2 regions of the Streptomyces sp. NPDC005423 genome follow, and region 1 is predicted to be linked to the other one. Evidence: riboswitches for the same ligand, from Rfam matches in the RefSeq annotation. Region 1 holds a riboswitch; the other holds the start of a gene.
What was found. A riboswitch is a leader RNA that binds a small molecule or an ion and turns the genes downstream of it on or off. The one in region 1 is predicted to bind cyclic di-AMP.

Region 1 (14,683 bases):
GCCGCCCGGGCCCCCGGCTGCACCCGCAGCGCCTCGGGGAGGGCCCGGCAGGCGCGTACGACCTGGTTGTCGAGGAACGGGGTGTGCAGTCTCTGGGACCGGATCTCGGCGGCCTGTTCCAGGACCCGCAGGTCCGAGGCGTGCCGGGCGAGGGCGGCCCGCGCGCGGAAGTCGCCCGGCCGCTGCCCCGGCCCGACCCCCTGTCGGCTGGTGGCGCCCTGGAGCCGCGCCGACACCTCGGCGAGCGCCTCCCCGGTCAGCCACCGCGCGGCCGGTCCCGGTCTCGCCCAGGTGAGCGCGGCGAGGGACGCCCCGACAGCCCCGACGGGTTCGTCGAACCGCTGGTGCCTCAGCCGGTCGGCGAGGATCTCGACCCCGGCCTCGTACGGCGTCCGGGCGAGCCGCCGCGCGGCGCCGTACACGCGCGCGGAGACCAGCACCGACCCGTCCGCCTTGGCCAGCGCGGCGACCGGGCGCACCAGATGGCGCCGCTTGCGGTCCAGCAGCAGATCGGCGAGCCGGGCCGGGTGGGCGTCGAGGACCTGCCGGGCGCCGTAGCCGGTGAAGTGGTCGGCGCTGCCGGAGGCGAGCCGTGCCCGGTGCCGGGCGGCGACGATCAGGGACGGCCCGGGTTCGTCCGTCAGCGGCCCGTCCAGGTCGGCGTAGGGGAGGACGTCCTCGGCGCCGGTGACCACCACGTGGTGCAGCCGGGGGTTGGCGGCGAGGGTGCCCGCCCGCTCGACCTCGGACTCCCGGCCGCCGGCGACGAGGTCGTTGAAGGTGACGGCGAGCAGCCGTTCCCCGGCGCCGGTGCCGTGCCCGAGTACGGTGCCGGGTCTTCCCGGCAGCCCGGCGGCGAGCAGGGCGAGCGTCCCGGAGGCGGGTCCGCCGGACAGGTCGGCGCCGATCCCCGGCACGGGCATCCCGCGCGCGGCCCGGCGTTCGGCCGGGCCCATGCCTGGGACGGGCCCGGGGTCGATGTCCGGCACGTGCCGGGGCGCGGACAGGCGTACGCGTACCGCTTCCACGAGGGCGTCGCGCACCCCGTCGACGGCGCGGTCGGGGTCGGCGGAGGGCGCGGCGACGGCGAGGGATGTGCCCGGTTCGTACCCGGCGACTTCGCGCGCCCCGGCGCGCAGGATCAGCGCGTGCCCCGGCGGAATGCGCCGTACGCCGTCGTAGGGCGTCGAGTCGTGCAGGGCGGCGGGCACGTCGGGGGCGGCCAGCAGCGCGGCGAGGTGGCCGAAGTCGAGGTTGGCCTCGATGAGGTCGGCGAGCGGCAGCGCGGCCGTGGCGTAGGCGGTGCCGCCGGCCCACGGGGTGTAGAACACCGGCTTGGCGCCCGCGAGATCACCGCAGACGGTGACGCGCCGGCCGGCCTTGACGATGGCCGTGTAGCTGCCGGCCCAGGAGGTCAGGTGGCGGAGTGCGCCGCCGCGCGCGGTGAAGAGGCTGAGCCGCAGTTCCTCGTCGGACGCGCCGCAGGTGCCGAGGACGGCGATCCGGGTCTCGGCGTCGACCTGGACGAGGCGCACCTCGTCGGGGCGCCAGTCGCCGACCGCCCACAGGGGATCCGGGTCGCCCCACAGGAGGTGCGAGCCGACCGGGTGCACGGTCTCGCCGTCGAGTCCCGTGGCCCCCGCGGAGCCGATCCGGGCGGCTCCAGCGGCGGTACTGCTCCATCCCACCAACCACCGCATCGACGCCTCCACAGGCTGTGGACAAGCAAGTGCACCGTACGAACAGGCACCATGCTGCCACGAGAAGGAGCGTGCGGAGGGCCGCCGGGGCGGCTCGGGATCATCGGAGGGCGCATCGGAGTACGCCTCCGGCAAAGGCCGTTCGGGGATCGGCGAGCCGAACGCTGCGACGCGAATGCGCCCCCGATACGCTCCCCCAGAACACCCAACGCGCCCTCAACTCCCGTGGTAGGAGCGGTATTCGGCGTCGGAGAGCGGGGTCGGTTTTCGGCCAAATCGGTGATACGTAGACAGCCGTGCACACGCTCCGTACATGCTCTGCGCACTGCTCGGCGAGCGTACGGTCCGGGAGACGGGCTTCGCCTCCCGGACCGGTCCGCCGCCCGCGGGGATGTAGGCGGCGGTGTCCCCCAGCCCACTGGATCCAGTACAGCGGGCCGACCCACGCGCCATCCATGGAACCGCTCCCGCGGTGGCCGGAGTAGAGCGCACGGACAGGCGCACGGCCACACGACAGGGGCACGGGGCAACCGTGCGTACCGGGGCCGCACTCGCGTACGGACCACAATCCCGCCATCCGGAACAATGCCCCTTAACGCTTGGGATGCGGCGAACTACGCTGGGTTTACGAATGCCGGGTGGTTATGCCAGCGCGGCAGCCGTCTGTGTCGAGGGGTGGCGCATGTCCAGGGAGCAACGCGGGCCGAACGAAAAACTCGGCACCGTTCTCGCCCTCGCGGGAATCAGCAACGCAGGACTCGCGCGTCGCGTCAACGACCTTGGCGCTCAACGCGGGTTGACTCTTCGCTACGACAAGACCTCGGTGGCGCGCTGGGTGTCGAAGGGGATGGTGCCGCAGGGTGCGGCGCCGCACCTCATCGCGGCCGCCATCGGGCAGAAGCTCGGCCGCCCGGTGCCGCTCCACGAGATCGGCCTGGCGGACGCGGATCCCGCACCCGAGGTGGGCCTCGCCTTCCCCAGGGACGTCGGCCAGGCGGTGCGCTCCGCAACGGAGTTGTACCGTCTCGACCTCGCCGGCCGCCGGGCCGGCTCCGGCGGCATCTGGCAGTCGCTCGCCGGCTCGTTCGCAGTGAGCGCATACGCAACGCCCGCCTCACGGTGGCTGATAACCCCGGCCGACAGTTCGGTGGCGCGCGAGGCGAACCCCGCCGAGGGCTCGAACGCACCGCTCAAAGTCGGCCACAGTGATGTGCAGAAGCTGCGGGAGGCCGCCGAGGACGCCAGACGCTGGGACTCCAAGTACGGAGGCGGCGACTGGCGTTCGTCCATGGTGCCCGAGTGCTTACGGGTGGAGGCGGCGCCGCTGCTGCTCGGCTCGTACTCCGACGAGGTCGGCAGGGCCCTGTTCGGGGCGAGCGCCGAACTCACCCGCCTCGCGGGCTGGATGGCGTTCGACACCGGCCAGCAGGAGGCCGCGCAGCGGTACTACATCCAGGCGCTCCGGCTGGCCCGCGCGGCGGCCGACGTGCCGCTGGGCGGGTACGTCCTGGCGTCGATGTCGCTCCAGGCGACCTACCGGGGCTTCGGCGACGAGGGCGTCGACCTCGCGCAGGCCGCCGTGGAACGCAACCGGGGGCTCGCGACCGCCCGCACGATGAGCTTCTTCCGGCTCGTCGAGGCACGGGCCCACGCACGGGCCAGTGACGCGCAGGCCGCCGGCGCGGCCCTGCGGGGGGCCGAGGCCTGGCTGGAGCGGGCCCGTGACGGCGACAACGACCCGTCGTGGCTGGGTTTCTACTCCTACGACCGCCTGGCCGCCGACGCGGCCGAGTGCTACCGCGACCTGAAGGCACCGCGTCAGGTGCGCAGGTTCACGGAGCAGGCGCTGTCGAAGCCGACGGAGGAGTTCGTGCGCTCGCACGGCCTGCGGCTGGTGGTGTCGGCGGTCGCGGAGCTGGAGTCGGGCAATCTCGACGCGGCGTGCGAGCAGGGCGTACGGGCGGTGGAGGTGGCGGGGCGCATCTCGTCGGCGCGCACCACCGAGTACGTGAAGGACCTGCTGCACCGGCTGGAACCGTACGGGGACGAGCCGCGCGTGGTCGAGCTGCGGGAGCGGGCGCGCCCGCTGCTGACGACTCCGGCCTGACCCGGCGGACAACGGGCGCACCTCCCGGGTTTGAGGGCACTGTCAGTGGCGCAGTGCACTATCGAAGCCGGGAGGTGGTGCGAGTGCGGGCGACGGCCTACGACAGTGACGTGCTGGTGGTCGGGGGCGGGATCGTCGGGCTGTCCACGGCGTACGCGATCACGCGTGCCGCGCCGGGCACGCGGGTGACGGTGCTGGAGAAGGAGCCGGGCCCGGCCCGCCACCAGACGGGCCGCAACAGCGGGGTGATCCACAGCGGGATCTACTACCGCCCGGGCTCCTTGAAGGCGCGGTACGCGGTACGGGGCGCCGCCGAGATGGTCGAGTTCTGCGCGGAGCACGGCATCGCGCACGAGGTCACCGGCAAGCTGATCGTGGCGACCCGGCGGGAGGAGCTGCCCCGCCTGCACGCCCTCGTCCAGCGCGGCCGGGAGAACGGGATACCCGTCCGCGAGCTGTGCGCCGCCCAGATCGCGGAGTACGAGCCGGAGGTGCGCGGCCTGGCGGCCATACAGGTGGGGACGACCGGGATCTGCGACTACGTCGGGGTGGCGCGCCGGCTCGCCGACGCCTCGGCCGCGGAGATCCGCTACGGCGCGCGGGTCGTCCAGGTCGACCGCCGCCCGGCGCGGGGGGTCGCCGTACGCACGGCGGACGGGACGGTCCTGCACGCGCGCGTGCTGGTCAACTGCGCCGGGCTGCACTGCGACGAGGTGGCCCGCCTGACGGGCGACGAGCCGGACATGCGGATCGTGCCGTTCCGGGGCGAGTACTACACGCTGACGCGGCCCGACCTGGTGCGGGGCCTGGTCTATCCGGTGCCCGACCCGGCGTTCCCGTTCCTCGGCGTGCACCTCACGCGCGGGATCGACGGCAGCGTCCACGTCGGCCCGAACGCGGTGCCCGCGCTGGCCCGCGAGGGGTACGACTGGGGCGTCGTACGGCCCCGGGAGGTCGCGGCGACCGCCGCCTGGCCCGGGGTGTGGCGGATGGCACGGGAACACTGGCGGTACGGCGCGGGGGAGCTGCGCCGCTCGCTGTCGAAGGGGGCGTTCGCGGTCGCCGTGCAGCGGCTGCTGCCCGCCGTGACCGCGGACGACCTGGTCTCCTCGGCGGCCGGGGTGCGGGCACAGGCCGTGCTGCGGGACGGGACGCTCGTCGACGACTTCCTGATCAAGGAGGGTCCCCGGGCGGTGCACGTGCTGAACGCGCCGAGTCCGGCGGCGACCGCCGCCCTGCCGATCGGACGGGAGGTGGCCCGGCGGGCCCTGGCGGTACTGGGACAGCCGGTGGCTTCGGCCGCCCCGTAAAATCGCCCCATTGTGTCTGACTCCCGCAACGCCTCCGCCGCCCCGCTCCCCGTCCACGCCGGCGAGGACCCCGGCTCCCGCGACCCCGGCCCCCGCGCTCCCGCCGGGCCCCTCCGTCCCAAGGGCGCGCCCCGTTTCCCGGACGGGCCGCAGGCCGATCCCGCGGGCTCGCACTTCGACCGGCGGATCCGCAGTTTCCAGCCGCGCCGGAGCCGGGTGACGGCCGGGCAGGCCGACGCGCTGCGGCGGCTGTGGCCCAAGTGGGGCCTGGACATCGACGGACAGCGGGTGGTCGACCTCGGCGAACTGTTCGGCAACGACCACCCCGTCGTGCTGGAGGTCGGCTTCGGCATGGGCGAGGCCACCGTGCAGATGGCCGCCGACACCCCCGCGGTGAACATCCTCGCCGTCGACGTGCACACCCCCGGCCAGGGCAACCTGCTGGGCCTCGCCGACCACCACGGCCTCGCCAACATCCGGGTCGCCAACGGGGACGCCGTCATCCTGCTGCGCGAGATGCTCGCCCCCGGCTCGCTCGCCGGACTGCGCGTCTACTTCCCCGATCCCTGGCCCAAGAAGCGGCACCACAAACGGCGGCTGATCCAGGAGGAGTTCCTGACCCTCGCCGCGTCCCGGCTGGCACCCGGCGCGCTCGTGCACTGCGCCACCGACTGGGAGCCGTACGCCGAGCGGATGCTCGAAGTGCTGGGCGCCCACCCGGAGTTCGAGAACACCGCGCCCGACGGCGGTTTCGCGCCTCGTCCCGGCTTCCGGCCGCTGACCCGTTTCGAGGGCCAGGGACTGGAGAAGGGTCATGTCGTGAACGATCTGCTCTTCCGTCGCGTACAGCACGGGGAACAGCCCTGAGCCGAACCACCGTCGCGGGCCGATTTCTCCGTCGTTAGGGTCGATGCCGTGGCCACCTGTCCGCCGTACCCCCCGCCTCGCGGCCCCGCGGCCCACGGTGTGCCCGGGCCCGCGCACCGGTGGCGGCGGTGGCGGGTACCGCGCCCTGGCCCGGCGCGGTCGAGGGCGTGGGGAAGGGCCGGGTACGGCGGCCTGATCCTCCTGCTCGCGCTGTCCGGGCTCGTCATCCTGGCGCTGGTGCGGCAGCAGACCGGGACCGAGGGGTTCCTGGTCGGGCTCGGTCTCGCCGTGCTGCCCGTACCGGTGTTGACGGTGGCGTTCCGCTGGCTGGACCGGGTCGAACCGGCGCCCTGGCGCACCCACCTCTTCGCCTTCGCCTGGGGCGCGTGCGCGGCGGCGCTGATAGCGATCGTCGCCAACAGCTTCGCCACCCGGTGGATAGCGGCCGCGACCGCGGACCCCTCCGGCGCGGACACCCTCGGCTCGACGCTGATAGCGCCGGTCGTCGAGGAGTCCGCGAAGGCCGCCGCCGTACTCCTCGTCTTCCTCTTCCGCAGACGGGACTTCACCGGCATCGTCGACGGGGCGGTGACGGCCGGGGTCACCGCCACCGGCTTCGCGTTCACCGAGAACATCCTCTACCTCGGCACCGCCTTCGGCACCGACCAGCTGACCGGCGACCGCGGTATCACCTCCGTCACGGCGGCGACCTTCTTCGTCCGGATCGTCATGTCCCCGTTCGCGCACCCCCTGTTCACCGTGCTGACGGGCATCGGCTTCGGTGTCGCGGCCCTGTCGCCGGGGCACCGGCCCGTCCGGCGGGCCCTGCCGCCGCTGGCCGGGCTGCTGCTCGCGATGGGCATGCACGCGGTCTGGAACGGCTCCTCCACCTTCGGCCAGTACGGCTTCTTCGCGGTCTACGGCGCCTTGATGGTTCCCGCGTTCGGGCTGCTGACCTGGCTCGTCGTCTGGACCCGGCAGCGTGAGCTGAGGACCGTCCGCGAGGAGCTTCCGGCGTATGTCGTCGCGGGCTGGCTCACGCCGGTCGAACCCTTCGTCCTCGGGTCGATGAGGGCCAGGCGGCTGGCCCGGGAGTACGCCAGGCACCACCTCGGCAGGCCGGCGGCCCGCTCGGTCGCCCGTTACGAGACGTACGCGACCTCCTTGGCGTTGCTGCGCCACCGGGGGCGGCGGGGCCGCGCCGACGCCGAATTCGCCGTACGGGAGAGGGAGTTGCTGCACGAGCTGGCGCTGCGCCGGGAGGTGGCCCGGCCCGCGCTGGAGTACGCGGCGCGGATGACGGCCCCGCCGGTACCGGTGTCGGTGCCGCCCTGGCCCGTCCCCGGGACGTACGGGTACCCGGGGACGCCGTACCCCGCCTACAACCCCTACCGGCCTTAGGCACGGCGGGAGTTGTGCGCGCCTACCGCCGGGCGGGGCTCAGGGGTTGAGACCCTTGCCGCGCAGCCAGGTCATCGGATCGCTGGCGGTGCTGCTGCCGTTGAGGTGCACTTCGAGGTGGAGGTGCGGCCCGGTCACGTTGCCGGTGGCGCCGACCCGTCCGATCACGTCACCGGTGCCGACCTTCTGTCCGACGCTCACGCTGATCGACGACTGGTGGCAGAACCAGAGTTCGGTGCCGTCGTCGAGGGTGATGATCGTGCGGTAGCCGTACGACCCGGCCCAGCCCGCCTCGGTGACGGTGCCGCTGTGGATCGCCTTGATCAGGGTGCCGGTGGGCGCGGCGAAGTCGAGGCCCGTGTGGTAGCCGGAGGCCCACATGGTGCCGGCTTGCCCGAAGGTGCCGGTGAGGGTGTAGGAGACGACCGGCAGCTGGTACTGCTTGGCCAGTTCGGCGAGGTGCGCGGCCTCGGCCTTCTTCTTGGCGGCCGCCTCCGCCGCCTGCTTCGCGCCGGCGGCCTTCTTCGCGGCCGCCTGCTCCGCCTTCGCCGCCGCGTCGTCGGCCTGCTGGGCGACGGCGGCCTCCACGGTCGCCTGCGACGTGCCGTCGAGCTGCACCTGCTGGGCGTCGGCCTGCGCCATGATCCGGTTGCGCAGTGCCTCGCCGGCGTCGGAGGCGCCGTCCGCGGTGTCGGCGCTCGTCACACCGACGCTGCTGAGCGCGTCCGCCGAGCCCTTGGGCGTCGCCGCCGGGGCGTCGTGCAGCAGGGAGCCCACGGAGGGCAGGTCGGGCAGGGAGATCGAGACCGGCGGCTTGCCGGTGTGGGCGCTGGCCATTCCGCCCGCGCCGACGGCGGCGATGACGCCGACGCCGAGGACGGTGGAGCTGCGGGCCAGCCCGCCGCCGCGCTGCCGGCCGACGCGATGCCGGCCGCGGTGGGGGCGGAGGGTCTCCGCGCTGGGATTCCACTCCTCCCAGGGGCCCTCGTCGGGACGGTGACCGCCGTAGACGAGCGGGGCTTCCGGGGCAGGCCGGTCTGACGCCACCTGGGCGTGCTCCTTCCTTCCTTCTCGCCTACCGGGTTAGCTGACGGGTTCGGAGCAGGAAGGTCTCCTACGCGCGTCAACCAGCCGTGCTGCCACGGCTGTCGACGTGCGATTCACCCCAAGGTGGTGGTTCCCCGGTTCCCTCGCGGGATTCGGCGCGTGCGCGCGGAGCCGTCTCTGGTGACGGCTGTAACGACCGCGCTGCGTTATCAAACGTTAATAGACCGGTGGTGGGTATTCCAAGCTGTTCCGCTTGATCATTAACGGTTCTTGGCGCGGACGTACGGCCCATGACCGGTGCAAATCGGGCGAGTTGGCCTCACCTCACGATCACAGTCTCCATTGACGGTCTGTCAGTTGTTACTCGGAACGGGGCCGCCCGCTCACTGCGGGTGACGACGGTCAGGGCCGGCGTACGGCGAGGAGGGCCATGTCGTCGGCCGTGCCGCCCCCGGAGTGCCTGCGCACCTCTTTGGCGAGGGTGCCGAGCAGGCTTCCCGGGTCTTGGAAGACCCTTCCGGCGAGCCGCGTCTCGGGGTCGTAGAAGGTGCCGCGGGCGTCCCGGGCCTCGGAGAGTCCGTCGGTGTGGAGGAGCAGCAGCGCCCCGCCCGGGAACGCGAACTCCTCGACGCGGTCGGGCCAGGTGCCCAGCTCGCCCATGCCGAGCGGCGGCGAGGATCCGGACCGGCACAGGACGCGCAGCACGCCGTCCCCGTGCAGCAGCAGGGGCGGCGGGTGGCCGCGGTTGACGATCCGGACGACGCCGTCGGCGTGCGGGAGTTCGGCCAGTACGGCGGTGGTGAACCCCTCGAAGGCGTCGAGCCCTTCACGCCGGGTGCCCTCGCGCGCCAGCGCCCGCTCCAGCCGCTGCGCGACCGCCTCCAGGGTGGTTTCCTGCTCGGCCGCCTCCCGGAACGCCCCGATGACCACGGCCACGGCAGCGACCGCGCCCATGCCCTTGCCCCGTACGTCCCCCACGACCAGCCGTACGCCGTGTGCGGTGTCCTGGACGGCGTAGAGGTCGCCGCCGATGGAGGCGTCCTCCTGGGCGGCCTCGTAGCGGGCGGCGATGTCGAACCCGCCGATCCGCCCGGCGGGTTCGGGCAGCACCGCGCGCTGGGCCGCCTCGGCGATCTCGCGTGCGGAGGCCAGCTGCTCGTAGCCGCGGCGCACCAGGAGGTTGATCAGGACGGCGAGCGCGGCGACGGTTCCCACGGTGACCAACTCGGTGATCGCGGCGGCGTGCAGCACGATACCGAGGCCGAGATGGGTGGCGAGCACGACGAGGACGGACGCCAGGCCGGTGAGCAGGGTGCCGCGCCGCGAGTACAGCGGGGCGGCGACCAGCGGGGCCGCGGTGAAGAGCGGGCCGGCCGTGAACTGGGTCGGGGTGAAGTAGTCGTAGAACGCCCCGGCGACCAGCAGCAGCACGGGGAGGGAACGGACGAACGTGCGGGTGTACGAGATCCGCCGCCCCTCGGCCGCGCCCTGCGGTACGGGTGCCTGGGCGGCACCGAGGCCGGGGCCGGGGGTGGGGGCGGGGGCGGGATCGAGGTCGAGGTCGCGGGCGGGATCGCTGGGTGGACGTCCGGCGGTTCGCGCGTACGGCCCCTCCTGCTCCACGCCTCCAGGTTTCCCGTAGCCGGAACGGAAGGCGAGCCGAGTGACCCAACAGGGGGAGAAACACTTGGGGCCGGAATCCGTTTCCGGATTCCGGCCCCAAGTCTTGAGTAGCGGGGACAGGATTTGAACCTGCGACCTCTGGGTTATGAGCCCAGCGAGCTACCGAGCTGCTCCACCCCGCGTCGTTGTGTCTCAAGCATACGTCATCCGCGGGGCGTGAATGACCACGTGCGCCGGGCGGCTGTCAGTCGGCGGGGTTTCCGGCGTGGGTGAGGGTCTCCCAGGAGACGAAGAGGTCGTCGGTGCCGGACGGCCGGGTCTGCTCGACGAGCCGGTGCGCGGCGGGCACGGGGAGGTCCAGCCGGTTCTCCAGGTGGTTGAGCGCCACCTCCAGGTCGGACCCCATGCTCCGCTCCACCTTGCCGCCGCACAGCCAGGCGGGCGCGGTTTCGCCCAGCTGGTAGCGGGCGTGGAAGTCGAGGGCGGCGCGGAGCCGGTCCTTGACCTCGCTGTAGAGGTCGACGCCCTGGTGCCAGGCGGTCTCGGCGATGTGCGCGGTGGCTGCCAGCGAGTACCCGACGTGCTTGAAGTTGCGGCAGGTCTCCTGCGCCATGCCGTCCTTGAAGGTGGTCTGCTTGAACCAGTACGTCGTCAGCTTCTGCGGGGTGTTCAGGGTGGAGCCCGCCGGGGTGAGCGGCACCTTGCCGTCCTTCTCCAGGTAGAAGTAGGCGGGCACCCGGTCGCGGAAGCGCTTGATGGCGGCGTCGAACGCCTTGTGGTCGTCGAGGAAGACGGCGATGCCGATGGCCGCGTCGGTCATCGCGAGGTCCCAGTTGCCGTTGTAGTCCGGCAGGTTGCCGGTGACCTCGGGCTGGTAGGCGGTGCGCAGCATGGTGGCGAACCGCCGCACCCGGTCGGCCGGCCATCCGGCGCCCGGCGCGTACCGCACGATCTCCGCCGCCCGGGTCCAGGTCGTCCCGGCCCACGCCGTCTGCAGGTCTGCGTCCTCGGCGGTGTGCCGCTTCAGCTTCGCCGACCAGGCGTCCATGATCTCCCGGGCCTTGGCGGCGTGCTGCTGCTTGCCGGTGACGCTGTAGAGCAGGGCCTGTGTGTAGGCGGCGATCGCGTCCTGCCGCTCCTCGACACACCCGTGCGCAACCTTGCCGCCCCACGGGCAGTCGACGTCGGCGTACGGCGTGGGCCGGTACCTGTACGACCCGTACTGGCTGTCCCGCATGTCGAGGAACGCCTTCAGCCAGGGCTGCTTCCCGGCCGTGACGTTCTTGCGTACGGCGTCCAGCTGGTCCTTGCTGACGAGCACCCCGGGGTGGGTGAACGCCGCGTCGGCGGGCAGCGCCCGCGCCATGGTCCGGCTACCGGTGTCGGCCGTCCCGCACGAGGCGACGAGCCCCATGACCACGGCCGCGCCCAGCACCGCGGCCGCGCGCACTCGCACTGCCCTCATCTGTTCAACCTCCACGTCGACCCGCGCCTCACTCGCAGCGTCACCCGAGGACTGCCGGGGCGCAGGATCTGATGGGCCGGTCGGGGAGGGTCGGGAGAAGGTCTGGGGGGAGGGAGGGCAGGAGCTGGAAAAGCGTGACAGTTTCGCCGTATCCGTCACGCTTTTTTCTGGGACAGGGGCCGCGACCCGGGCGTCGGCGTCAGGACCGCCGCCACCCCGATGGTCCCCGTCGGCGACGGCACCAGCCTTCCCACCGCCGCCCACCTGACCTCCTGCGCCGGCCTCGGCGGCCTCGCCCCGACCACGAAGTCGTCCGGGACCTCCATCCACGGCGAACACGCACCCCACGGCGGCAACCGCGTCCTGAAACGTGCGATGTCATGGCGGAGCCACGAAGCAGGCAACGGGGGGTGTGCTGAACAAGCGTGACAGTTCTGCTCGAACCGTCATGCTTCTGCACGACAGGACAGGCGCGCCCGGGCCCAGCGAGCGGCGATGCGTCGCCCTGGGGGATGGCACCACAACGAGAAAAGCGTGACACTTTCGCCCACACCGTCACACTTCCGCGGAGAGGGCGGGGCGGCTCAGCCAGACAGACGGCCGTCCGGCGCGTCGGCCACCTCCTGGAACCCGGACGTACGACCACCTCGACACCCCGACCGCCAACGATTGGCACGCGTCGCCCCCAACGCAGCGACGAATACGACCGCCTCCCGCCAGCCCCCACCCGGCAGCCACCACACGGGAAGCTCCGAACACGCCCTGGCAGACACCCCCCGACACGGCCCGCACCACCAACCGGCCCGCACCGCCCCCCACTTACCGCCCGGCAGCCACCACGCGGCAGTCACCGCCCGGCGGACCCCCGGATCGCACACCAGCCGAGCACAGCGCCTCGGCCGGCCGGGAAGGTCCGGCCCCGGGACCGAGCCGGCCCGGAACAGAGCGGGCCCGCGGCGGCTCACCCGAGCAGATGGAGGTTCGGTGCCTTGGCCGACTCCTCGTACCCCGGAAGTACGACCACATCGACACCCTCGGCCGCCAACAACCCGCTCCCGTCCGCCCCCACGACAAACGTGTCCGGCTCCCGCCACGCCGTCACCACCCGGCGTACGCCCGCGTCGAGGACGAGCCGGGCGCAGGGGCGGGGGCGGGAGGCGCGGTGGGTGCAGGGTTCCAGGCTGGTGTAGACCGTGGCGGTGGCGAGGCGCGGATCGGTGGGGGCGAGCTTGGCGAGGGCGGCCTCCTCCGCGTGCACGACCGGGTCCCCGGCCTCGCGGGAGTGGCCGCGGGCCAGTTCGGTGCCGTCCGCGGCGACGACGACCGCGCCGACGCTGAACGCCGTACGCGAGGGCGGGCAGTCGGCGGCCAGCGCGCAGGCGAGGCCGAGCCAGTGCCGGTCGGCGGCGGCGGGGAGGGTCCCGGTGCCGGGGGCGACGGGTTCGTAGCGGGTCAGGACGACGTCCCCGAGGGGGCGGGTCTCCACCAGGCGGAGCCGGCCACCCGGGTAGGGGCCCGGGCCGAACAGGCGGGGGGCGTGGGGGTCGCCCACGAAGAGGGGGGCGAGGACGAGCTGGAGTTCGTCGGCGAGACCCTGCCGGAGCAGCTGGGTGTGAACGGTGCCGCCGCCCTCGACCATCAGGCGGTCCACCCCCCGTACCTGGTGCAGGTGGGCCAGGAGCGGTCGCCACTCCACTTCGGCCCCGAGGTCCACTACGTCGGCGGCGAGTCCGAGCCCGCGGGCGCGCGCGGCGCCCTCGCCGGTGGTGAAGAGGAGCTTCGCACCGCCCGTGTGCCAGAACGCGGCGTCCGGATCGAGCTCGCCGGACCGGCTCACCGTCACCTTCAGGGGGTACTCGGGCTTTCCGGCGGCGGCTCGGGCGGCCCGCCGCTCGGGCGAGTTGACGAGCAGGCGGGGGTTGTCCGCCCGGATCGTGCCGGCCCCGACGAGGATCGCGTCCACGGACGCCCGTACCTCGTCGACCCGGTCGAAGTCGGCCGGGCTGGACAGCAGCAGCCGGTCGGGACCGGTGTCGTCGAGGTACCCGTCGAGGGACACGGCGGCGGACAGCAGGACGTGGGGCTGGGACATCGACACGCTCTCCCTGCGGGGCGGACGGGACTTGGTTCAAGTTTGAAACAAACCTACACTGGCACCATGAAGACTCGCTGGCTCACCTCGAAGGAGCAGCGCGCCTGGCGCGCGTACATCGCCGCGACGCACCTCCTGGAGGACGCGATCGACCGGCAGCTCCAGCAGGACGCCGGCATGCCCCACCTCTACTACTCCATTCTCGCCAGCCTCTCCGAGGCCCCGGACCGCGGGCTCCGGATGACCGACCTCGCCGAACGGTCGAAGATCACCCGCAGCCGCCTCACCTACGCGGTGAGCCGCCTGGAGAAGGACGGTCTCGTACGGCGCGAGGGTTACCCCTCGGACAAGCGGGGCAGCACGGCTGTCCTGACCGACGAGGGGATGACCCTCCTGGAACGTACGGCGCCGGGCCACGTCAAGACCGTCCGCAGCGCCCTCTTCGACCACCTCACCGAGGAACAGGTGGAGCAGTTGGAGGCGATCTGCGCGGGGATCACCCGGGCCCTGGAGGAGGACGGCGGGCGACCGACGGCGGACGACGTGCCGTGGCGCCGCCGCTCCACACCGTCCTGCTCGTGAGAACGGGGCCCGGAGCCCCGTAGGAGCGGCGGGTGATCCGGCGCGGCACACATAAGCCGTTGCTTCAAATTTAAAGCATACGGTAGGCTCCGGAAGCGGATCTGCTTCAAAACTGAAACAGACCGGCCAGCCACGGACGGACCCCGGAGGCCCGCATGCCCGACTTCCCCGCCGCCACCCCGCGCGGCCGCGTCCGGGTACCGCTGCGCTTCCAGGACGGCTACAGCGCCGACGCCGAACTGGTCACCTTCCACGGCCTGACCGACGGCCGGGAACACCTGGCGGTCGTCCTCGGCGAACCGGACCCCGGCGCCACCCCGCTGGTGCGGCTGCACTCGGAGTGCCTGACCGGTGATGTCTTCGGCTCCGCCCGTTGCGACTGCGGCCCGCAGCTGCGCGAGGCGGTCGAGCGGATCGCCGAGCGCGGCGGAGTGCTGCTCTACCTCCGCCAGGAGGGCCGCGGCATCGGCCTCTACAACAAGCTCGACG
Region 2 (14,683 bases), on a different contig from region 1:
GTCGCTCGTCCTTGTCGAAGTAGACCTTGGCGAACTGGATCATCGAGGCGGACGGCCGGATACTGGTCGGGCCCCCGGGATTCTGGAAGACCCCGTCCTTGAAATGGGGGGATCTGCGGATGCGCGCGAGGCGCTCGCCGCTCGGGTCCGCGCCGAAGGCCGCGGGCTGCAGCGCGCGGAGCCCGGAGCTCAGGGGACGGAAGCCGGTCACGATACCTCCAGGTGGAGTCGGTCAGGCTTTCCATTATGGTCGGCCGCTCCGACAACGACGGTCCACCGAGGTCACAGCGGCCCGATTCCAAGGAAAGACCAAGGAATGACCGAGGATTTGGACCGGGTTGGGACGGCAACGTCCCGCACCGGCTCCAGACCCACCCCGCGCCCCCAGCATCCCCACCGCCCCTCAAGCCACCCGCTGGATCCGCATCTTGATGTCGTACGGCGAGAGCGCGCCCTTGGCGGTGACGTGGTCGCCCGAGGACTCGCCGCGCAGCCGGCGTCCGATCCAGGGCACCAGGTACTCGCGCGCCCAGTACACGTCGTCGCGCCGGATGTCGAGCGTGCCGCGCGGCGGCAGCAGGGGCCACGGCTGCTCCGGGTCGGCCGGTACGTCCAGGCCGAGCACCTGCCCGGCGCGCAGCGCCACCCGGGTGTGTCCCTCGGGCGACAGGTGGAGGCGGTCGCCGTCCCAGGCCCGGCGGTCCTGGATGGTCTTGAGGGACCACAGGTCGAGGACCGGGCAGCCGTAGCGGTCGGCGATGGCTCGTACGTGGCCGTTGTAGGTGGCGATCTTGCCGCGCAGGTGCTTGAGCACGGGCACGCCACGGGTGTCGAAGCCGGTGGTCACCATGACGGTGCCGACGGCGGAGGTGAGGTCGGCGACCGCGCGCTCGAAGCGCTCGGCGACCTCGTCGGGGTCGGTGCCGGGACGGATGATGTCGTTGCCGCCCGCGGTGAAGGAGACCAGATCCGGGGCGAGTTCCCTGGCGCGCGTGACCTGTTCGGCCACGATCTGGTCGAGCAGTCTGCCGCGCACGGCGAGGTTGGTGTACGCGAAGTCGCCCTCGGCCCTGCGGTCCGCGAGCAGTACCGCGAACCGGTCGGCCCAGCCGACCATCGCGCCGTCCGGGCCGGGGTCGCCGACACCCTCGGTGAAGCTGTCCCCCAGCGCCACGTACGACCCGATCACCGCTCTGCTGTCACTCTTCGAATCGTCTGCCACGGGGGCCATGATTCACCCGGGATGTGACCTACGCGATCGTAAGCGGGGGTTGACGTACGGTGAGATAAGCCACTGATAAAGGCTTGCCCAAGGGCGGAATAAGCCTCTGCGCAGGGTTGTTGCGGGGCAACACCGAGGGCCGGACCCGGGGATCGTGGGTCCGGCCCTCAGCGGCTTCGAAGGGGTGTCGGTCGGAGTGGCGTCGGTCGAAGGGACGTCGGCCGAAGGAGGGCCGGTCGAGGGTGTGTCAGACGCCGACCCCGTGCGAGCGGAGGTAGGCGACCGGGTCCACGTCAGAGCCGTAGTACGGGGTGGTCCGGATCTCGAAGTGCACGTGCGGGCCGGTCACGTTGCCGGTCGCGCCGGACAGGCCCAGTTGCTGGCCTTCGGTCACGGTCTGGCCGGCCGAGACGGAGAGCTGGGACATGTGGGCGTACTGCGAGTACTGGCCGTCGGCGTGCCGCACGACGACCTCGTTGCCGTACGCGCCGTCGTAGGCGGCCGAGACGACCGTGCCCGCGGCGATCGCCTTGACGGTGGTGCCGGTCGGGACGACGAAGTCGATGCCGGTGTGGTAGCCGCTGGACCACATGCTGCCCGCGACGTGGTAGCCGGTGCCTGTGGTGCCGCCGGTCACGGGGAGCGTGTAGCCGGTCGCCGTGCCGCTGTCCGAGGAGGTGGTCCGGGCAGCGGACGTCGTCTTCGTCGTGGACGTCGTCTTCGCACTGGCCGAGGCGTCGGCCGAGGACGAACTGGTCGTCGCCGTCGCGGACTTGTGGCCGAGGGAGAGCTTCAGGCCCGGGTGGATCAGCGACGGGTCGGCGCCGATGGCCTCCCGGTTGTCCTGGTAGATCCGGTTCCAGCCGCCGTCGACGTCCTGCTCCGCGGCGATCCTCGACAGGTAGTCGCCCGTCCTCACCGCGTACGTCCGGACACCGGCGCTCTTCGCGGCGGACGCCTTGGCTGCGGACGCCTTCGTTGTCGTCGCCTTCGTTGTCGACGTCTTCTCGGCGGCGGCCGGTACCGACCGAACGGCCTTCTCCGGAGCGGCGGTCGCGGTGGCGGCGTGGGCTCCGGCCGCGCCCATGAGCGGGAGGACGAGTGCGGCGCCGCCCGTTCCGGCGACGGCGATCGAACGGCTGAGGCGCTGGGTCCTCGGACGGCGGTGCTTACCCTTCGCGGGCATGGCGAATTCCTCTCCGGCGCCTGCGAGGTGAGCTGTCGGGTGCGGACGGGAGATGTCCGGCCGCGCGCTGGGCGCGGCTTTACCCCAAGCCTGTTCCGGAGACCGGAACAGGCGGTCTGGCCTGTGGGTCCCCCGCTCCTGCCGTGGTACGGGTGGGTGTGTGCGGGTTCCGGGCGGCGGCAGGATTGGGCGTCCGTCCGGATTGGTGGCGAACGTAAGCGGTCGAGGCACAAAGGGACAAGCAGGAAGTTCCGCGACTTTGCGTTTTGGTTGATCCGTTGGGGGAATCAGGGGTGACCCTCCGTGCATTCACGGTTCGGCGCCGCACTCAATTCCCGTGCGCCACGCCCTTATTACGTGCACATGACGGACGACGCTCGGTCACGGATATGACGCTGCTCACGCGCCGCCTCCCCAGATAACCCAATTCCGGATCGAGTTGGGACTAAGTGGCCAATTCGGGCATGCGGTTCAGATGCGGCGCAGCCGGAGAACCGTCGCATCGAGATCGCCGCGCAGTCCGGCATCCAGCCCGTGGTGCAACAGCACGGCACCCCGGTGCACTTCGCCCGTTTCGAGGCATTCGTACGACGCTGTCGGGTCGAGGCCGCGCAGGCGCAGCGCGGGGAGCGGCTCGCCGTAGTGCTGTGACTGGAGCAGGGCGAGGACGACGGTCTCGTCGCCGCGCACGTACTGGACGGCGCTCAGCCCGCCGCGCGGCGGGCGCAGCCGGTACTGGTCGCCGTGCTGCACCAGCGGCCGGATCTCCTTGTAGAGGTCGACCCAGCGGCGGGCCTCGGCGAGCTCCTCCGCCGTCCACCGGGTGAGGTCGCCGCCGACCCCGAGCACCCCGGCCATGGCGCTGACGAAGCGGAAGCGGAGCGAGCTGACGCGGCCGTTGAGCTGGGTGTTGGGGCTGTCGGTGACCCAGGCGGCCATGACCCGGGCGGGGTGGATCTGGCTGAAGCCGTGCTGGATGGCGAGCCGGTCGAGCGGGTCGGTGTTGTCGGAGGTCCACACCTGGTCCGTACGGCTCAGCACGCCGAGGTCGATCCGGCCGCCGCCGCCCGAGCAGGACTCGAAGGCCACGCCCGGGTGGGCCTGCCGCAACCGGTCCAACAGGGCGTACAGGGCGCGCACATGGTCCACCCACAGCCGCTGCGGATAGGCGTCGCCGGGCCAGCCGGCGTCGGTGAAGCAGCGGTTGAAGTCCCACTTCACGTAGTCGACGGGGGCGTTGGAGAGGAGTCCGTGGAGCTGTTCCCACAGGTACTCCTGGACGTCCTCGCGGGCGAGGTTGAGGACGAGCTGGTTGCGCTGTTCCGTCCGCTTCCGGCCCGGCTGGTACTGCACCCAGTCGGGGTGCGCGCGGTACAGGTCGCTGTCGGGGTTGACCATCTCGGGCTCGACCCAGATGCCGAAGCGCATGCCGAGCGCGTGGACGCGGTCGGCGAGCGGCGCGAGGCCGTCGGGGAACCGGTCCGGGTTGGGGGTCCAGTCGCCGAGCCCGGCGCGGTCGCTGGTGCGGGCGCCGAACCAGCCGTCGTCGACCACGAAGAGTTCGACACCGGCCGCCGCGGCGCGCCGGGCGAGGGCCTCCTGCTGGTCCTCGGAGATGTCGAACTGGGTCGCCTCCCAGGAGTTGTAGAGCACCGGCCGGTCCTGGCCGGCGTCGGGGATGACGTAGGTCCGCTGGTAGGCGTGCCAGGTGCGGCTCGCGCCGCCGAAGCCGCCGTCGCTCCACAGGCCGGCGAAGACGGGGGTCGTGAAGGTCTCGCCGGCCGCCAGGAGCAGCAGTCCGGACTCGTCGTGGCCGGCGCCGCCGGTGATCTGCACGCGGGCGTCGGGGAGTTGGGCGACGGCGATCCGCCAGGACCCCGACCAGCCGAGGGCGCAGCCGTAGACCTCGCCGCGCTCCTCGGTGGCGTCGGTGTCGAGCGCGACCCAGGGGAGGTGCTGGTGCCCGGTGTGGCCGCGCCGGCTGCCGATGACCTTCTCGCCGTAGGTGAGGGGGGAGCGTGCGAGCCGGGACTCGGCGGCCCAGCGCCCGTGCAACTGCGACAGCCGCCACTCCTCGCGCTCCGGCAGCGTCCAGGTCGCGGAGTCGGCGCGCAGCAGCTCCAGCGGCTCGGCCCCGTCGTTGTCCAGCGTCGTCCAGCGCTCTACGACGTCGCCGCGCATCCGGTAGTGCAGGGTCACCGCCAGCCCGCCGTCACGGAAGCGGAGCCGCAGCTCGTCGCCCTCGGTCTCGTACCGCTCGAAGTGCCATTCGGTGCCGCGCCGTTGCGCCGTGCGCACGGAGAGGGCGGGCCGCACGAAACGGGGGCCGCCCTCGACCGGGTACTCCTCGCGCCCGTCGAGCGGGGACTCGAAGGAGGAGCAGGTGGGCAGCGGGCGGGCGGCGAGCGCCTCGGCGTCGGCGAGCGCGATGGCGGGGCCCCAGTGCAGGTGGAGCAGTTCGTCGTGCTCGGTGAGATGGAGGGCGTAGCTGCTGGTGGGTCCCGAAAGCACCCAGGTGCGGCCGTTCTCGGCGATGTCCGGCATTGCGTCCTCACAGATTCCAACAGGTCCGATCAAGCACGGACATCATCAAGGTCACGGGGGCCGCTGGCAACGCCTGTGGACAACTGATTGCCGGGGAACCCCATGTCGTATCGTCGGAGCGTGCCTGTCGGTGAGCCGCGTCGGCGGGCGGAGCCGAAGGAGCCCTCGTGACGCAGCAGGTGCCGTCGACCGAGCCGGAGCTGGCCGGAGTGCGTAACTTCCGTGACGTGGGCGGACTGCCGACGGCGGACGGACGACGGGTGCGGTACGGGGTGCTGTTCCGCAGCGGCCATCTGGCGCACGCCACCGAGGAGGACGCCGCGTTCCTCGCCTCCCTGGGGCTGCACACGGTCTTCGACTTCCGCAACGCGGCCGATCTGAAGCTGGAGGGCCCGGACGTCGAGCTGCCCGGCGTGCGCAACGTGAACCTGCCGCTGAGCGACCCGGCCGACGGCGCGGAGTTCTGGAAGATGGTCCGCGACGGCGAGATCGACCAGTTGCGCGGACTCCTCGGCGACGGCAAGGGCGCGGACCGGATGATCGCCTCGTACCGCGCGATCGTCACCCGGCGCACCGCCGAGCACTCCCGGGTGCTGAGCGCGCTCGCCGAGGAGAGCGTCCCGGCGCTGATGCACTGCGCGGCGGGCAAGGACCGCGCGGGTCTCTCCATAGCCGTGACCCTGCTAGCCCTCGGGGTGGAGCGCGACGCGATCCTCGCCGACTACCTGGAGTCCAACGCCGTGCACCGCCGCTACAAGGTGCGCCGCAGCAGTACGTCCGCCGCGGGTTACTCCCCCGAGGTGATGGAGTTGCTCAGCCCTCTCTTCGACGCGCGGGCCGAGTATCTGACGGCGGCCCTGGAGGCCGCCGAGCAGACGTGGGGAAGTGTCGACGGCTATCTGGAGCAGGGGCTCGGTGTCACCCCCGCGCTGCGGGAGCGGCTGCGGGCCAGGCTGCTCGACTGACGTGGTGCGGGGGCTACTTGGCGCCCACCGAGAAGAGCAGGTAGACGAAGGCCGCGAAGAGGTGGCCGGCGGCGATGTAGATGAACAGCCGCACCCACAGGGCGCGCGGGAACTTGTCCTCGATGTTGCTGTCGCTCATGTCGTGGCTCCGGTGTCCGGTCCCAGGCACAGGGCGGCCGTGGGACTCTGCAGAAGGGTGTGGACGAAGAGGACCTCGACGCCGTCGGGGTCGGCGGCGGCGAGCCGGTGCGGGGTCAGCGAGTCGAAGTGGGCGCTCTCGCCCGGCGCGAGCAGGTGGGTGGTGTCGCCGAGCCGCAGCCGCAGCCGGCCGTCGAGGACGTACAGCCACTCCTCGCCGGGGTGGACGCGCACGATGTCGCCCTGGGAGCCGTGCGGGATGCGCACCCGCAGCGACTGCATCCCGCGGCCGGGCGCCCCGGCCTGCCAGTACGTCCAGCCGCCCGCCCGGGTCGGTTCCATGGTGCCGGCGCGTACCACGGCGTCCCGGTCGGCGGCCGTCTCGCCGAGCAGATCCGAGACTGTCGTACCGTAGACGCGGGCGAGGGCGAGCAGCATCGGCAGTGAGGGCTGGCGGTGCCCGGTCTCCAGGCGGGAGAGATGGGCGGGCGACAGTCCGGCGGCGCGGGCCGCGGCCTCCAGGGTCAGCGACGCTCGGCGGCGCAGTTCACGCAGGTGCGGTGCTACGGCGGGCAGGTCGTCAACCGCCCCGGCAGGCCCGGTGGGCGGTTCCGGCTCGGCCGGCGGTTCCGGCTCGGTCTCGGGAGAGCTCATGCCCTCCATTCAGCCGCAGGTTTGCCTCTGCGGCAAGTTTCTTGCCTCAGAGGCAAATCCTGGCCCGTGCGAGGTGCCTAGCGGTTGGCGACCGCCTGCTTGACGAGGGTCTTGCCGAAGTCCCACATCAGTCCGCCGCCGCTGTGCGCGTCGTCCATCACCTCGGTGAAGGCGTCCACGAACCGGTCGACCTCGGGCTCGCCGATGACCAGCGGCGGGATCAGCTTGATCACTTCCAGATGGTCCCCGGAGACCTGGGTGAGGATCCGGTGCCGCTGGAGCAGCGGTACGACGACCATCTGCGCGAACAGGCCCTTGCGCGCGGCCTGGAGCATCGCCCAACGGCTGCGCAGCTTCAGGGACTTGGGCCTGCCGAACTCGATGCCGATCATCAGCCCCCGGCCCCGGACGTCGGCGAGCAGTTCGTAGGTGTCGATCAGCGCGGCGAGCCGGGACTTCAACTGCTCCCCGGTGGCACGGGCGTTGGCGACGATCTGCTCGTTCTCCATGACCGACAGCACGGCGAGACCGGCCGTCATCGCCTGGGCGTTGGACCCGAAGCTCGCCGAGTGGACCAGGACGCGGTCCATCGACGAGTAGACCTTCTTGAAGATCCAGTCCTTGCCGAGGGTGGCGCCGACCGGCACATAGCCACCGGAGAGCGCCTTCGCCACGCACACCAGGTCCGGTTCGACGCCCTCCTCGTGCTGGTAGGCGTAGAAGTCGCCGGTACGGCCGAGCCCCGTCTGCACCTCGTCGGCGATGAGGAGCGCCTTGTGCCGGTGGAGCAGTTCCTGGGCGGCGAGCAGATAGCCGGGCGGGGTCTCGTGGACGCCCTTGCCCTGGATCGGCTCGACGACCAGTGCGGCGACGTCGCCCTTCCTCAACTCCCGCTCCAGGGCGGAGAGATCACCCAGGGGCAGGGCCGTGTCGGGCAGCAGCGGGGCGAAGCCGTCGCGGAAGCCGTCCTCGCCGTTGACCGAAAGCGAACCGGTGGTGAGCCCGTGGAAGGCGTGGTCGCAGTAGAGGACGCGGGGCCTGCCGGTCGCGTAGCGGGCGAACTTGAGCGCGGTCTCGACCGCCTCGGTGCCGCTGTTGCCGAAGAACACCCGGTCCAGGTGCGGACTGTGGGTGAGGAGCCGTTCGGCCAGCAGACCGGGCAGCGGCTGGCAGTCGAAGCGGGTGAGGTCGGCGAGGTCGGCGTCGAGGACGTCGTGCAACGCCTTGCGCACGACGGGGTGATGGCGGCCCAGGCCCATCACGCCGAACCCGGCGAGCATGTCCAGGTGGTCGTTGCCGTCCGCGTCCCAGAAGTGCGCGCCCTCGGCCCGCTCGTAGACCTTGTCGAAGCCGATGGTGTGCAGCATGCGCGGGAGTTGGTGGTTGAGGTATCTGGTGTGCAGCTCGTAGCGCTCGGCTCCGCGCTCGGCCAGCAGCGCGTTGAGGTCGAACTCCTTGGTCATTCGGGTTTCTCCTTGGCTGGGCCGGCGGCCGTCTCCCGGGCCGCCAGGCTTGCGCTGATCCGTCCGGCGACCTCGACGGGGGTGAGGCCGATGTCGGCGAGCACCTCGCCGCGTTTGGCGTGCGCGAGGAACTGCTCGGGGATGCCGAACCGCCGTACGGGTACGTCGACTTCGGCGTCGCCGAGCGCCAGCGCCACCGCCGCGCCGACCCCGGAGGCACGGCTGTTGTCCTCGACGACGGCCACCAGGCGGTGGGCGGCGGCGAGGCCCGGCAGCGCCGGATCGACGGGTTTGACCCAGCGGGGGTCGACGACCGTGCAGTCGATGCCGCGGCCCTCCAGGAGTGCGGCGGCCTGGAGACAGACGGGCGCCATCACTCCTACGGCGACCAGCAGCACCCGCGGTGCCGCGGAGCCGCGGTGCAGGACGTCGAGGCCGCCCACCCGGTCGATCGCCGGGATCGCGGGGCCCACCGACTCCTTGGGGAAGCGGACCAGCGTCGGCGCGTCGTCGACGGCCACCGCCTCGCGCAGCTGGGCGCGCAACTGGTCGGCGTCGCGCGGCGCGGCGATCCGCAGCCCCGGCACCACCTGGAGGACGGACAGGTCCCACATACCGTTGTGGGAGGCGCCGTCGACGCCGGTGACGCCGGCCCGGTCCAGGACGAAGGTCACCCCGCAGCGGTGCAGCGCCACGTCCATCAGGAGCTGGTCGAAGGCGCGGTTGAGGAAGGTGGCGTAGACGGCGACGACGGGGTGCAGGCCGCCGGTGGCGAGGCCGGCCGCGGAGACGGCGGCGTGCTGCTCGGCGATGCCGACGTCCCACACCCGGTCCGGGAACCGGGCGGCGAACTTGCCGAGGCCGACCGGGTGCAGCATCGCGGCGGTGATCGCCACGACGTCCTCGCGCTCCTCCCCTATCGCGGCGATCTCGTCGCCGAACACCGAGGTCCAGGAGGGGCCGTTGGCCGGTACGAGGGGCTCGCAGGTGAGCGGGTCCATCACACCGACGGTGTGGAAGTGGTCCTCCTCGTGGGCGAGGGCGGGTTCGTAGCCGCGGCCCTTCTCCGTGCGGCAGTGGACGAGGACGGGACCGTGGAAGCGTTTGGCGCGGCGCAGCGCCGACTCGACGGCGCCGAGGTCGTGTCCGTCGATCGGGCCCACGTACTTGAGGCCCAGGTCCTCGAACATGCCCTGCGGGGCGAAGGCGTCCTTGAAGCCCTTCTTGGCGCCGTGCAGGGACTCGTAGAGGGTGGTGCCGACGACCGGGGTGCGCAGCAGGACGCTCTTGCCCCAGGCGAGGATCTGCTCGTAGCCGTCGGTGGTGCGCAGGGTGGCGAGGTGGTTGGCGAGGCCGCCGATGGTGGGCGCGTAGGAGCGCTCGTTGTCGTTGACGACGATGATCAGCGGCCGGTCCTTCGCGGCCGCGATGTTGTTCAGTGCCTCCCAGGCCATGCCGCCGGTGAGCGCTCCGTCGCCGATGACGGCGACGACATGGCCCTTCTCGCCCCGCACCTGGAGTGCCTTGGCGAGGCCGTCGGCCCAGCCGAGCGCGGTGGAGGCGTGGCTGTTCTCGATGACGTCGTGCTCGGACTCCTCGCGCGAGGGGTAGCCCGACAGGCCGCCCTTGCCGCGCAGCTTCGAGAAGTCCTGACGTCCCGTCAGGAGCTTGTGCACATAGCTCTGGTGGCCGGTGTCCCAGAGGATGCGGTCGGCCGGTGACTCGAAGACCCGGTGGAGCGCGATGGCCAGTTCCACCACCCCCAGGTTGGGTCCGAGGTGTCCGCCGGTCCTGGCGACCGCGTGCACCAGGAACTCCCTTATCTCTTCGGCCAGTTCGCCGAGTTCCGCCTCGGACAGCGACTTCAGGTCGCGTGGTTGCCGGATGCTCTCCAGAATCGTCACGTCGGGCCCCCTTCGGTCCGTGCTCTTCAGCTCACGGCGACGGCCGGTTCCCCCGCCGCGGCGCCGTCCCGCTCCCCCTGTGCGGCGGTCTTCATCGCCTCCTCGGAACGTGCGTCGGGCCGGAAGCGGATGTCCGTCATCGCCGGGCTCCCCGACCTCGCGGTGACGGCCCGGCCCGGAACGGCCGCGGCACGCGTCGCTCGGTGAGCGGCCGGACCGGTACCGCGGGGACGCCCGGGGGGGACGGCGGTCATGACGTCACTCGCGGTTTCCTGAGACGGTCTCGCGCAGGGCGCGCAGGGACTCCTTGAGGGAGCCCATGGTGGCGAGGACGGCGGTCGGCTCGTAGCCGCAGTGCGCCATGCAGTTGGCGCAGCGCGGGTCCTTGCCCCGGCCGTACTTGTCCCAGTCGGTGTCCTCGATCAGCTCCCGGTACGTGGGCACGTACCCGTCGCTCATCAGGTAGCAGGGGCGCTGCCAGCCGAAGAGCGAGTAGTTGGGGATCGCCCACGCCGTGCACGCGAAGTCGGCCTTGCCCTCCAGGAAGTCGAGGAACAGCGGCGAGTGGTTGAGCCGCCAGCGCAGCCGGTTGCCGCCGGAGAAGGCCTTCTTGAACAGCTCGCGGGTCTGCTCCACGCCCAGGAAGTGCTCCTGGTCGGGCGCCTTCTCGTAGGCGTAGGCGGGCGAGATCATCATCTCGTCCACGTGCAGCTCGTCATTGAGGAAATTGAGCACCTCGATGACGGTCTGCGGGGTGTCGGTGTTGAAGAAGGTCGAATTGGTGGTGACCCGGAAACCGCGCTGCTTGGCCTCCTTGATCGCCTCCACCGCCTCGTCGAACACGCCCTCCTTCGCCACGGACTCGTCGTGGCGCTCACGCAGCCCGTCGATGTGCACCGCGAACGCGAAGTACGGCGAGGGCGTGAACTTGTCCATCTTCTTGCGCAGCAGCATGGCGTTGGTGCACAGGAAGACGTATTTCTTTCTGGCCACCAACTGCCGGACGATCTCGTCGATGTGAGGGTGCATCAGGGGTTCGCCGCCCGCGATGGACACCATCGGCGCACCGGATTCCAGCACCGCGCCCACGGCCTGGGCGACCGGCATGCGCTGCTTGAGCACGCCCGCCGGGTGCTGGATCTTGCCGCAGCCCTCGCACTTCAGGTTGCAGGCGAAGAGCGGTTCCAGCTCCACGATCAGCGGGAACTTCGTCCGCTTGCGAAGCTTCTGTTCGGCCAAATAAGTAGCGACCTTGATGGACTGGCGCAGCGGCATGGCCATCTGGCTCACCTCCGGGGGAGCAGCAAAGAACGGTGCCATTCGAAAAAAGCGGGAAGAACGGAACGAAGGACGCGGAAAGCCGATATTCCGCCGCGCACCGTACCGATCCGGACGAGCTCATGATCAGGAGCATCCACGACCACTCGTACGGCCGCAACCGGGCGTCCGGCCGTACGCACGGCGCTCAGCAGCGTGGCGGCGGACTCCATGTCGGCCGCGATCGCGCCGGTCGCCAGCAGCTCCGACCGTTCGGGACCGCGCACGACGTGGTCGGAGCCGGCCAGCGGACCGGTGTGCACGGCGCGTCCGGGCAGGGCCCGGGTCAGCTCGTCGACGAGCAGGGCGGTACCGACACAGGGCACGGTTCCGCGCGGGTCGCGGGTCTCCTCGGCGACGACCAGGTCGCCCGGCCGCATACCGGGGGCGAGGCCCGCGCAGAAGCCGGTGGCGAGCACGGCGGCCTCCCGCAGCGCCGGGTCGGCGAGGGCCCGGGTGACGGAGTTCTCGGCCGCCGCGGGTCCCATGCCCGTCCTGAGCACGGTGACCGGACCGCCGGGGCCGCTGCGGTCGGCGGCGCGCAGGGCGAGGCGCTCGATGCCGAGCGCGCAGGCGATCAGCAGCGGAGCCGGGGCCGGCCGGGTGCCCATCAGCCCCCCTTCGGCCGCGGGAACGGTTCTCCGTGCACATAGCGCCCGAGCGCGGTGAGCGGGAAGACCTGACGGTAGAGGTGGTAGTTGATGGAGAAGTCCCAGGGGAAGCCGGTGCCGGTGAAGTACGGCTCGTCCCACGAGCCGTCCTCGCGCTGGGTGGCCGCCAGCCACGCGACGGCGCGCTCCACCGTCCCGGACTCCCGCTCCCCCGCCGCCAGCAGCGCGAGCAGCGCCCACGCCGTCTGAGAGGCGGTGGAGGCGCCCCGGCCGCTCCACTTCACGGACTCGCTGTAGGAGCGCAGGTCCTCGCCCCAGCCGCCGTCGTCGTTCTGGACGGTCTCCAGCCAGCGCACCGCGCGGCGCATCGCCGGGTGCGAGCCGGGGATACCGGCGGCGGCCAGTGCGGGCACCACGGACCCTGTGCCGTAGATGTAGTTGACGCCCCAGCGGCCGAACCAGGAGCCGTCCGGCTCCTGTTCGGCGAGCAGCCACTCGATGCCCCGGCGGGTGCGCGGGTCGTGGGCGAGGCCCTCGACGGCGAGCATCTCGACGACGTGCGCGGTGACGTCCGCCGACGGCGGGTCGATGACCTCGCCGAAGTCGCAGAACGGCAGCCGGTTGGGGAACGGGCTGGTGTTGTCGACGTCGAAGGCGCCCCAGCCGCCGTTCTTCGACTGCATCCCCAGGTTCCAGCGCACGCCGCGGCCGATCGCCTTGTCGAGCCGCTCCGGGTCGTGATGTCTGACCCGGCGCAGGGCGAGCACCACCTCGGCGGTGTCGTCGATGTCGGGGTAGTTGTCGTTGTGGAACTCGAACGCCCAGCCTCCGGGCGGCAGTTGGGGTCGTTTGACCGCCCAGTCGCCGGGCCGGACGATCTCCTCGCCGAGCATCCAGTCGGCCGCCTTGACGAGTTGCGGATGGTCGGCGGGCACGCCGGCGTCGGCGAGTGCGATGGTCGCCAGGCAGGTGTCCCACACCGGGGACTGGCAGGCCTCGATCATCCGGGAGCCGTCCCCGCGCCAGACGGCGAACCGGTCCAGTGACTCAAGTCCCGCACGCATCACGGGGTGTTGGAGGTCGTAGCCGAGCAGGTGCAGGGCGATCACCGAGTAGACGGCGGGCGGCTGGATGCCGCCCCAGCAGCCGTCGTTCTCCTGGCGCTCGATGATCCAGCGGCCGGCCGTGTTCATCGCCGCCCGGCGCAGCTTGCGCGGGGCCAGCCTGCGGTAGAGGTGCAGCGCCTTGTCGAGCCGCTGGAAGGCGCCGTCCCAACTGGCCACCGGAGCGAGGGGTTTGGCGGGGTTCGGGTCGTCGGCGTCGGTGTGCAGTTCGTCGAGCGGGAAGGGCGCGGGGCGTACCGGCCGCTGCGCCGAGACGATCGTCAGCGGCACGATGGTCTGCCGGGCCCAGCATCCGAAGTCGTAGATGTTGAGCGGTGCCCAGGTGGGGAAGTAGATGAGTTCCGGCGGGAGTTCGGGCAGGTCGTCCCATTTCCACCAGCCGAACAGGGCCAGCCAGATCCGGGTGAAGACCCGGGACGCGGCGATGCCGCCCCGGTCGCGGATCCAGGCGGACGCCCGGGCCATGTGCGGGGCGTCCGGGGCGTCGCCCGCCAGCCGGAGGGCGACGTAGGCCTCGATGGTGACGGAGAGTTCGCCGGGGCCGCCGTAGAAGCTCGCCCAGGTGCCGTCCTCGCGTTGCTCGCCGCGGATGAAGAGTGCGGCGGCGCGGGTCACGGACTCCTCGCGGATGCCCAGGAACTGACGGAGCAGCAGGTCTTCGGCGTCCATGGTGACGTTCGTCTCCAGGTCGCCCTTCCACCAGCCCTCGGCGTCCTGGCGCGAGAGCAGGAAGTCGGTGGCCCGCCTCATGGCGCTTTCGGCGGCGTCGTGCACCCCGGCCGTCACGGGGGTGCGGACGTCGGTTTCGCTGGCCGCGGCAGCGCGGGGCGGCAGTGCCCCGGTGCTTCCGTCGGTCGTCGCTGTCATGGCTTCCCCTTCGTGCAGTCGTACGCATCGTGCTGCTCTGGGTCCGCCGTCGGCCGGTGCGCACGATCCCGCGACACCGGCCGGCGACTACGCGAGGGATATTCGACCGATAGTGATCATCTCTTTCGTACGACGACGAAGTCGGCGAGCGCCGCGAACCGGGCCCGTACCCGGTCGGGCATGTCGATGGCACCGAGGGCTTCGAGGGCGACGGTGTGCTGACGCCGGGCCTCCCCGGCGGTCCAGTCGCGTCCGCCGGCCTCCTCGATGAGCGCGGCGCGGGCCGCGAACTCCTCCTCGGAGAAGTTCTCGAAGTCGCTGCTCTTGGCGTCGGCGGCGAGGATCTCGCCGAGCCGCTCGGAGGCGGGGCCGCCCGCGGCGAGCGCGGCCACCACCGGCAGGGACTTCTTGCGCTGGCGCAGATCGCTCCAGGTCTGCTTGCCGGTCGCCTCCGGGTCGCCCCAGATGCCGAGGAGGTCGTCGACGGCCTGGAAGGCGAGGCCGAGGTGGTAGCCGTACTTCTCCAGGGTGTCCGCGGTGCGGTCGTCCGCGCCGCCGAGCACGGCGCCGATGGAGGAGGCGCAGGCGAGCAGGGCGCCGGTCTTGTTGCCCTCCATCTCCAGGCACTCCTCGACGCTGACGCGGTCGCGGTGCTCGTAGGAGATGTCCTGCGCCTGTCCGTCGATGA

Region 2: it holds a riboswitch for cyclic di-AMP, as region 1 does, so the genes downstream of both, ABZT12_RS30500 (M23 family metallopeptidase) here and ABZT12_RS03750 (M23 family metallopeptidase) in region 1, are expected to answer to the same signal.

Annotation. Positions count from the first base shown of each region.
Region 1 covers NZ_JBEXET010000001.1:788,422-803,104, reverse strand. The annotation lists gene ABZT12_RS03775 (asparagine synthase-related protein) at 1-1,700, opposite strand, end outside; gene ABZT12_RS03770 (MFS transporter) at 2,383-3,807, shown strand; gene lhgO (L-2-hydroxyglutarate oxidase) at 3,882-5,117, shown strand; gene trmB (tRNA (guanosine(46)-N7)-methyltransferase TrmB) at 5,130-5,984, shown strand; gene ABZT12_RS03755 (PrsW family intramembrane metalloprotease) at 6,033-7,385, shown strand; gene ABZT12_RS03750 (M23 family metallopeptidase) at 7,425-8,432, opposite strand; cyclic di-AMP (ydaO/yuaA leader) riboswitch at 8,443-8,600, opposite strand; gene ABZT12_RS03745 (PP2C family protein-serine/threonine phosphatase) at 8,835-10,055, opposite strand; tRNA gene ABZT12_RS03740 (tRNA-Met) at 10,164-10,237, opposite strand; gene ABZT12_RS03735 (alginate lyase family protein) at 10,300-11,520, opposite strand; partial or broken gene ABZT12_RS03730 (transposase) at 11,707-11,898, shown strand; gene ABZT12_RS03725 (dihydrofolate reductase family protein) at 12,482-13,612, opposite strand; gene ABZT12_RS03720 (MarR family transcriptional regulator) at 13,679-14,194, shown strand; gene ribA (GTP cyclohydrolase II) at 14,350-14,683, shown strand, end outside.
Region 2 covers NZ_JBEXET010000039.1:19,299-33,981, forward strand. The annotation lists gene ABZT12_RS30490 (MBL fold metallo-hydrolase) at 1-211, opposite strand, end outside; gene ABZT12_RS30495 (SGNH/GDSL hydrolase family protein) at 404-1,189, opposite strand; gene ABZT12_RS30500 (M23 family metallopeptidase) at 1,470-2,408, opposite strand; cyclic di-AMP (ydaO/yuaA leader) riboswitch at 2,413-2,573, opposite strand; gene ABZT12_RS30505 (alpha-galactosidase) at 2,880-4,952, opposite strand; gene ABZT12_RS30510 (tyrosine-protein phosphatase) at 5,120-5,917, shown strand; gene ABZT12_RS30515 (DUF6126 family protein) at 5,931-6,056, opposite strand; gene ABZT12_RS30520 (XRE family transcriptional regulator) at 6,053-6,709, opposite strand; gene ABZT12_RS30525 (aspartate aminotransferase family protein) at 6,787-8,172, opposite strand; gene dxs (1-deoxy-D-xylulose-5-phosphate synthase) at 8,169-10,076, opposite strand; gene hpnH (adenosyl-hopene transferase HpnH) at 10,335-11,357, opposite strand; gene ABZT12_RS30540 (1-hydroxy-2-methyl-2-butenyl 4-diphosphate reductase) at 11,363-12,004, opposite strand; gene shc (squalene--hopene cyclase) at 12,004-13,995, opposite strand; gene ABZT12_RS30550 (polyprenyl synthetase family protein) at 14,112-14,683, opposite strand, start outside.